One region of the Brevibacillus sp. NSP2.1 genome, then DNA from elsewhere that is predicted to be linked to it. Evidence: riboswitches for the same ligand, from Rfam matches in the RefSeq annotation. Region 1 holds a riboswitch; the other holds the start of a gene.
What was found. A riboswitch is a leader RNA that binds a small molecule or an ion and turns the genes downstream of it on or off. The one in region 1 is predicted to bind cyclic di-AMP.

Region 1 (3,401 bases):
CTGTTGCCAACTCGACGCGATATTTCCGGTCTGCCGAATGCCCTTTTTTGATTTCCTCCACGCTCCCCGCCTGTTGCAAAAGCGGAACCGTTTTTTGCAGCGACACCAGCCAGTCTTCCATTTCGTTCACTCTCCTCCCGGTCTGTGTTAAAAAGCAGCATGCTCGATTATACGACAGCCGTGGCAGCAATTGGTAGAAAAAAACGCCGGGAAGCTCGATTTGCTTTTTGCGTGTACAGACGAAATCTTGCCGAAGTTGATGGCGCAGCTCGCAGCGACGGGCGAGAACGCGGCCTTTCAGTTTGGCGACCCGGTTCCGCCTTCGTTCATCGGGCTGTTCGGCCACATCCAGGCGCACGCCGACTTTTACCGGGTGATGCTCGTCAAACACCGTGATCTTGCGAGAAAAAAAGAAACTGCCCGCTGACGGACAGTTTCTTTTATAAAGGAGACTTACAGTTTTACTACGTTCTCAGCTTGAGGACCGCGGTTGCCTGTTACGATGTTGAACTCAACGCGCTGGCCTTCTTCCAAAGTTTTGAAGCCGTCGCCTTGGATTGCGCTGTAGTGTACGAATACGTCGTCTCCGCCTTCTACTTGAATGAAGCCGTAACCTTTTTCTGCGTTAAACCATTTTACTGTTCCGTTCGCTTGCATGAGAAAACCTCCAAAAGTCAATTTGAATATGCTAGTCATATTTACCGAAGCAAATAAAGCTCACATATCATGAAGAAATACCCCAGAGCGAGATCGCGATACGCCTTCATGATATGTGAAGTTGATCTACTTCGCTAAAATGAAAGTGTCATAGGACGGAACTGCCATGTTAAAACCAAAACTTTTTGAAAACCTAAAACGACGAAAGCCCTTCCTCTCTTCCATCCTTGCGGCTCCGATGACCGCGCCAGTGTGAATCGGGATTTCAAAAACGTTATCCATCAGCATACACCTCGAAGATTTAGGCTCAAGTATTCAAGTAGCATTATCATTTTACCATAACCAGACCGTAAAAATCAACCATTTACTACTACTCTATCAGAAAGGCAACTGCTACAATAGGCTCGGGAGGGATTGCGAATGCAAAAAAACATCTGGACGAAACAGGAAGTAATCGAGTTGCTGGAAAAACAGACACCTGTACTCATCCTTGACGTCCGCGACGAGGCAAAATTCCGGAACGGAACGCTCACCAGCGAATTGGCCGCAACCAAAAACGTTCCCTATGTGCACATGCTCGAACGTGACAAGCCCTTAGATGAAGAAACAGAATCCGTGGCGCGAAAAGCGCAGGTCATCACGGTCTGTACGTCGGGCAACAAAGCGCAAAAAGCGGCTGCTCTGCTGCGCGAGCACGGATACGAGGCAAAAGCGCTGCTCGGCGGACTGACAGCGTGGAACGAGCCGGAGAGCGAGGGCGAATAAGCTCAGTAGCGCCAGCGTTTCCAGCGGTTTGGCAGATATTACTTCTTTATTTCGGGTGGGATAGTCTGATATTCTGGGTCATGCCAAACCAATAAGCCGAAGCTTCCTCACGAATGGAAGTGCGGGGGATCTTTTTGTGGGTCACGCATCCACTAAGGGGTGAATCGCTCGAAGGAGCGTAGGGTTGTTTCCTCAATCCGAATCCGACAACTAACCTCGTAGGCCAAAAAAAGGAGACGATGTTGAATATGAAACGTTTTGGAGCTACTGCCATCGCGATGACTCTGGGATTGGGCTTGGCTTTGACCGGCTTTACCCCATCTGCATCTGCTGCAGCCAATTGCCCGGTACCAACTGGCATACAATACCAAATCCAGTATCAATGGATTCCATATATGGGTCAGCTTCCATTTGCACCTAGCGCACAGCCACAACAGCCTGCCGCGCCAGTAAATCAGGCGCCTGTACAAAAGCAGCCCGTACAAAAGCCGGTGCAACAAGCGCCACAAGCACCAGCAATGCCAGTACAGAACGTCACAAAGCCGGCTGCTCCGGCGAACCAGGCCGACCAGGCACAGGCTGGCGACTTTGCCAAGCAGGTTGCTGATCTGGTCAACCAGGAACGCGCCAAAGCAGGTCTGGCGCCTGTAACGATGGATGCTGCCCTGTCCAAAGTCGCTCTGGCGAAAGCAGCCGACATGTCGAACAACAACTACTTTGACCACACCAGCCCAACGTACGGTTCTCCGTTTGACATGATGAAGCAATTCGGCATTTCCTACATGACCGCAGGCGAGAACATCGCCATGGGTCAACGCAGTCCGCAAGAAGTGATGACGCAGTGGATGAACAGCGAAGGCCATCGCAAAAACATCATGAACCCGGCCTTCACCAAAATCGGTGTCGGCTACACCAACGGTTACTGGGTTCAGGAATTTATCGGTTAAGAACGTCTTTCCCTGTACACGAAAGCCGGGTACTCTTTTTCCAAAGAGGCCCGGCTTTTTTCGTGTGGAGCTATCCTTGCTCCGTATTTGCCGCGTTTTTCGCTTTGGGGGTGCAGCCGCAGCCTTCCTGCTCCTCAAACAGAGCGACTTCCTTCTGGTTCATCTTCTGCTTCGTTGGATAGGCAGAAACTTGCTGCAGTTCGGCATTGACATCAGACGATTGATTCATCCGTATGGCCCCCTCGCCGCTATTTGTTCGTGGTACGTCCCTAGTATGCGCGAAAAACAAACCGGGTCATTCCTGCCGATCGCTGGAAGCGGCGCAAGGAAGCTGCCGCTGTCAGACAGCGCCGTGTCTACTCATGATATGTTCCAGGTCTTTCAGTGCTGCCGCCGCCGCTGCTGCCGGGTCCGACTTCCCGCCCACGACCATCAGTTCGCCCATGACGTCTGTTTCCACGCGGATCGCTTTCGTCGTCCCTTTTACTTGGGCAAAAGGATGCATCGCATCGACTGCGACAAGCTCAACCGCTGCCGCTACGCCGTCTGCTGTCGGCCGGATCGTGCCGATCAGCTTCGGCACCCGTCCGGCGCGTTTCCACTCGGCGATTTGGGCGGGAGACAGGTCGCGAACGCTAGCCCGCGGGATATCGGAGAGCTTCAGCCTGGCGTCGAACACGGCGTTGGCCAAAATCGCGATTTTCGAGGCCGTATCCCAGCCGTCGATGTCGTAGGTCGGGTCCGGCTCGGCGATGCCCATTTGCTGCGCCCGGCGAATCGCTTCCTCGCTCGTGACGCCTTCCTCCATGACGCTTGTCAAGACAAAGTTGGTCGTTCCGGTAAAAATGCCTTCCACATGCTTGATTTCACAGCCCGCCAGATTGTAGCTGAACAGGTCGATCGTCGGCAGGGCGGCCGCTGTTGCGCCGCTGATTTTTAACTGCACGCCTTTTGCTTTCGCCAGGGCAGACAAGCCGGCGTAGTCGACGACGAGCGCGCCTTTGGACACGGCGATCGCGTGCATGCCGCCTG
Region 2 (3,401 bases), 2.0 Mb from region 1:
TCGAAACTGGCTGTCACGCTCCACAAGCACATAGTCGGTATCAGGATTGATTTTTTGATAAATGGTTTGGGTAAAAGCGCCCGTGCCAGGTCCCAGCTCAAGAATGACATCTGTTGAAGCCCAATTGACGTGGCTCAACATTCGCTCACATAAATACCGAGAGCTGGGGATCACGCTGCCTACACGTCCAGGCTCAGCGATGAACCTTCGCAAAAAGACCATGAAGTCTGCCAAGAATCGTACCTCCTAGGGGAAAAGCAGCCTGCTATACAGGCTGCCTGATTGACACACTCTATTCTACAACCAATCCCCCAGTTCCTGTCCAATCAAGATTGTTCCGGCTGGGCGGACGCTGGTTTTTTCTCCTTCAACGACGCCTTGATGCTGGCAAGCTCCGCATCCAGATCGTCTTTTTCCAGGTCAGACAACGCGCTCTCCCAGGCGAGGTTCGTTTGGCGCCATTGGCCGCTCATTTGTGCCTCCGCCTCCATACGCATCACTTTTTCTTCCATACGAGCGAACCCGCGGCCTGCGGACTGATTGCCAATCCCTGCTACCGCATGATTCACCTGCTTTTGCGTGCGGGCTACTTGTGCCCGTGCCATCAGCGTGAATTTTTTTGCGCGCATTTTATAGAACTCTTCCTTCAGTTCGGCCAGCTTTTCACGCATTTGCGTAGCGGCCTCGGAAGCTGCCAGATAGAGTGTTTCGTACTCGGCTGCACGAGCTTCATACTGCTTTTTGTCCGCAAGAGCGCGGCGGGCAAGCTCGTCTTCCCCTTCTGTCAACGCGAGCTTTACTTGACGGTCGCGCTTTTCGATCAAAGCGTTCGCTTCGTCCAGTTGCTGGCGGAATTTCTTTTCCAATGCTACCTGGCGGGCGACAGCCACTTCGACCTGTCCGATTTCCACTTCCATATCCCGCATGTATTGATTCAGCATAACTACCGGATCTTCCATCGAATCCAGGGCGTCATTTACCGAAGCTACTGTCAGGTCACGCAAACGTTTGAAAATACTCATTTTCAATTCCTCCTCATCATATCACATCGTGTCATTTCATCCAAAAGCTCTCGCGACATGGCTGCTTATGGCTGGCGGCGGGTCATTTCTCTTTCCCACGCGTCCAGCGTGTCTTCTTTTAATACTTTTTGTGCCCACTGACGTTCCCAGGCTGGCGGCGCTTCTTTGGGGACATGGCCGGGGCGCAGTAAGCGATACCCCAGATAAATCACACCAATGGCCAGTAAGCCGTGAAACAGCAGATGGAGCTTGCCGATCAGCATCAGGAACCCGAACAGGAAGATCACGATTCCCCAAAAACGCGAACCGGATTGTCCCATGATTTTTCGAGCGCCGTACAGCATGATGATCGCCGGAATCAAAAGCCCGATCAGATCACCAAAGTCGATTCCTACTTGATCCAGGAGAACCAACCCGCCGATCAGCAAGAGAACTAGCCCGAGCAAAACCTTTCCAGACCGTTCACTCATTGCTCGCTTACCTCCTATCATCTTTTGCGTGTGTGGTGCTTGTTGAACCTTATGGCCTTATTGTAGCCCCCCGCATAGGCTCCCCATAACGGGCGTGCGGTTGGTTTTTCCCTCCGTCCTTGGACGGAGAGCATTTCCTGCCATAATCGGACGAGCCTGCTCCTGCCCTTTTCTCGACCCGGCACTTGCATTGTCGAAGCAAATCGTTACAGCATCAGACAAAATTTTGTGACAAAAAGGTGAACAAGCGGTTACAAAAGAGGGAAAACGGGAAAAGCGTAGAATCTTCGTAAAGTGCGTGTAAAAAAACATCGAAAATAGCCGAATTCCGCATGTCGGAAACGGGGGAACCAGTTTTTTGGGGTGAATGATTGCATGTTGGCAATCTAGGGCGTCCTTTCGACCGAACCCTTCAGCTAACTTCGTAGGCTCACGAAAGGAGCAGTTTCTTTTGCGCAAGGTGGTACTGTCTTTACTTATGGCCGGAATGCTGGCTATGGGAGCCGGCGCTGCACACGCGGCCGAGGGTGCAACACTCGAAGACGTGGTCAGCGAACTGTATGGCGTCCCTTACAAATCATCCGGTACGTCCAAAAAGGGCTTTGACTGCTCCGGTTTCACACGCTACGTATTTGATGCGTTAGGTGTAGACCTGCCTCACAATTCTGCCGCCCAATACGAACTGGGGACAGAGGTTGCCAAGAAAGACTTGCAGCCTGGAGATCTTGTGTTCTTCAATACAAACGGACGAAGCATCTCACACGTAGGCATCTACATCGGGAACGGCACATTCGTGCATTCGGAATCTGGCCGCGGCGTCGTCAACACCAAGTTGAACGACCCGTACTACTGGAGCAAGCGTTATGTTGGCGCCAAGCGCATCAGCACACCTGTTCTGGAAGCGGCAGCTCCGAAAAAGGAAAACGCGGTGCAAGCTGCATCGTTGTCGGAAAATCAAGCACAAAAGAAGTAGTTCGGCAAAAAATAAGAGCCAGGGACATTGCGTCTCTGGCTTTTTCTGACGAAATTTAGGACCAGGTCTAAAGAGGTGCCCCTACCTATAAGTAAAGATGCATGAATGGACGGATACTTGCCCTTATCATGTGAAAGCATGTTATGATAGACAGGATTAGTTCTTTGTGCCATAGCACCTCATCCACCTATTAATAGAAGTAACTGGGGGTAATTCCGGTGAAAGATCACATTTTGATCGTTGATGACAACCAGGAGATTATTGAACTGCTTGAAGATATTTTGGAAAACGAAGGCTTCCAGGTTTCCTCGGCGGAAAATGGCGAGGATGCGCTTGCTCTTCTGAGCCAGGGCGAGCGGCCCAACCTCATTTTGCTCGATATCATGATGCCGAATATGAGCGGCTACGAGCTGTGCTCGCAAATTCGCCGCGAATGGGATTTGCCGATCCTGTTTCTCAGCGCGAAAAGCAAGGCGGTCGACAAAGTCGTCGGCTTCGAAATCGGCGCCGATGACTACATTACGAAGCCGTTTGACACCGAAGAGCTGCTGGCTCGCATCCGCGCTCATCTGCGACGCTACGAGCGCATTCGCAAGCATACCGAGGAGCAGCCGGAAAAAGAGACGCCCAGCTCCCCGATCACCGTCCTGAAGTTCAAGGACTTGGAGATCCACAAGGAAACGTACTCTGTCTACGTCAACGGCCAGAAGATTGAGCTGTCCACAAAAGAGTTTCAACTACTGACGTTCCTCGCCGAAAATGCCGGGATCGTGTTCACGCGGGAACAAATTTACGACCGCGTCTGGGGGTACGGCTACGGCTCCCTCAACACCGTGACGGTCCACATCAAAAACTTGCGCGAGAAGCTGGAAACAGAACGGCAATTCATCAAAACACAATGGGGGACAGGCTACGTATTCATCGGGGAGAAACTGT

Region 2: it holds a riboswitch for cyclic di-AMP, as region 1 does, so the genes downstream of both, M655_RS22775 (C40 family peptidase) here and M655_RS13460 (CAP domain-containing protein) in region 1, are expected to answer to the same signal.

The regions. Positions count from the first base shown of each region.
Region 1 covers NZ_CP048274.1:2,656,827-2,660,227, reverse strand. Annotated here, with positions in the region: gene M655_RS13480 (phosphotransferase family protein) at 1-121, opposite strand, end outside; gene M655_RS13475 (hypothetical protein) at 191-427, shown strand; gene M655_RS13470 (cold-shock protein) at 454-657, opposite strand; gene M655_RS13465 (rhodanese-like domain-containing protein) at 1,078-1,422, shown strand; cyclic di-AMP (ydaO/yuaA leader) riboswitch at 1,507-1,662, shown strand; gene M655_RS13460 (CAP domain-containing protein) at 1,671-2,369, shown strand; gene M655_RS13455 (hypothetical protein) at 2,440-2,598, opposite strand; gene M655_RS13450 (homoserine dehydrogenase) at 2,710-3,401, opposite strand, start outside.
Region 2 covers NZ_CP048274.1:4,677,732-4,681,132, forward strand. Annotated here, with positions in the region: gene M655_RS22760 (class I SAM-dependent methyltransferase) at 1-234, opposite strand, end outside; gene M655_RS22765 (PspA/IM30 family protein) at 327-1,022, opposite strand; gene M655_RS22770 (LiaF transmembrane domain-containing protein) at 1,088-1,492, opposite strand; cyclic di-AMP (ydaO/yuaA leader) riboswitch at 1,802-1,939, shown strand; gene M655_RS22775 (C40 family peptidase) at 1,944-2,465, shown strand; gene M655_RS22780 (response regulator transcription factor) at 2,684-3,401, shown strand, end outside.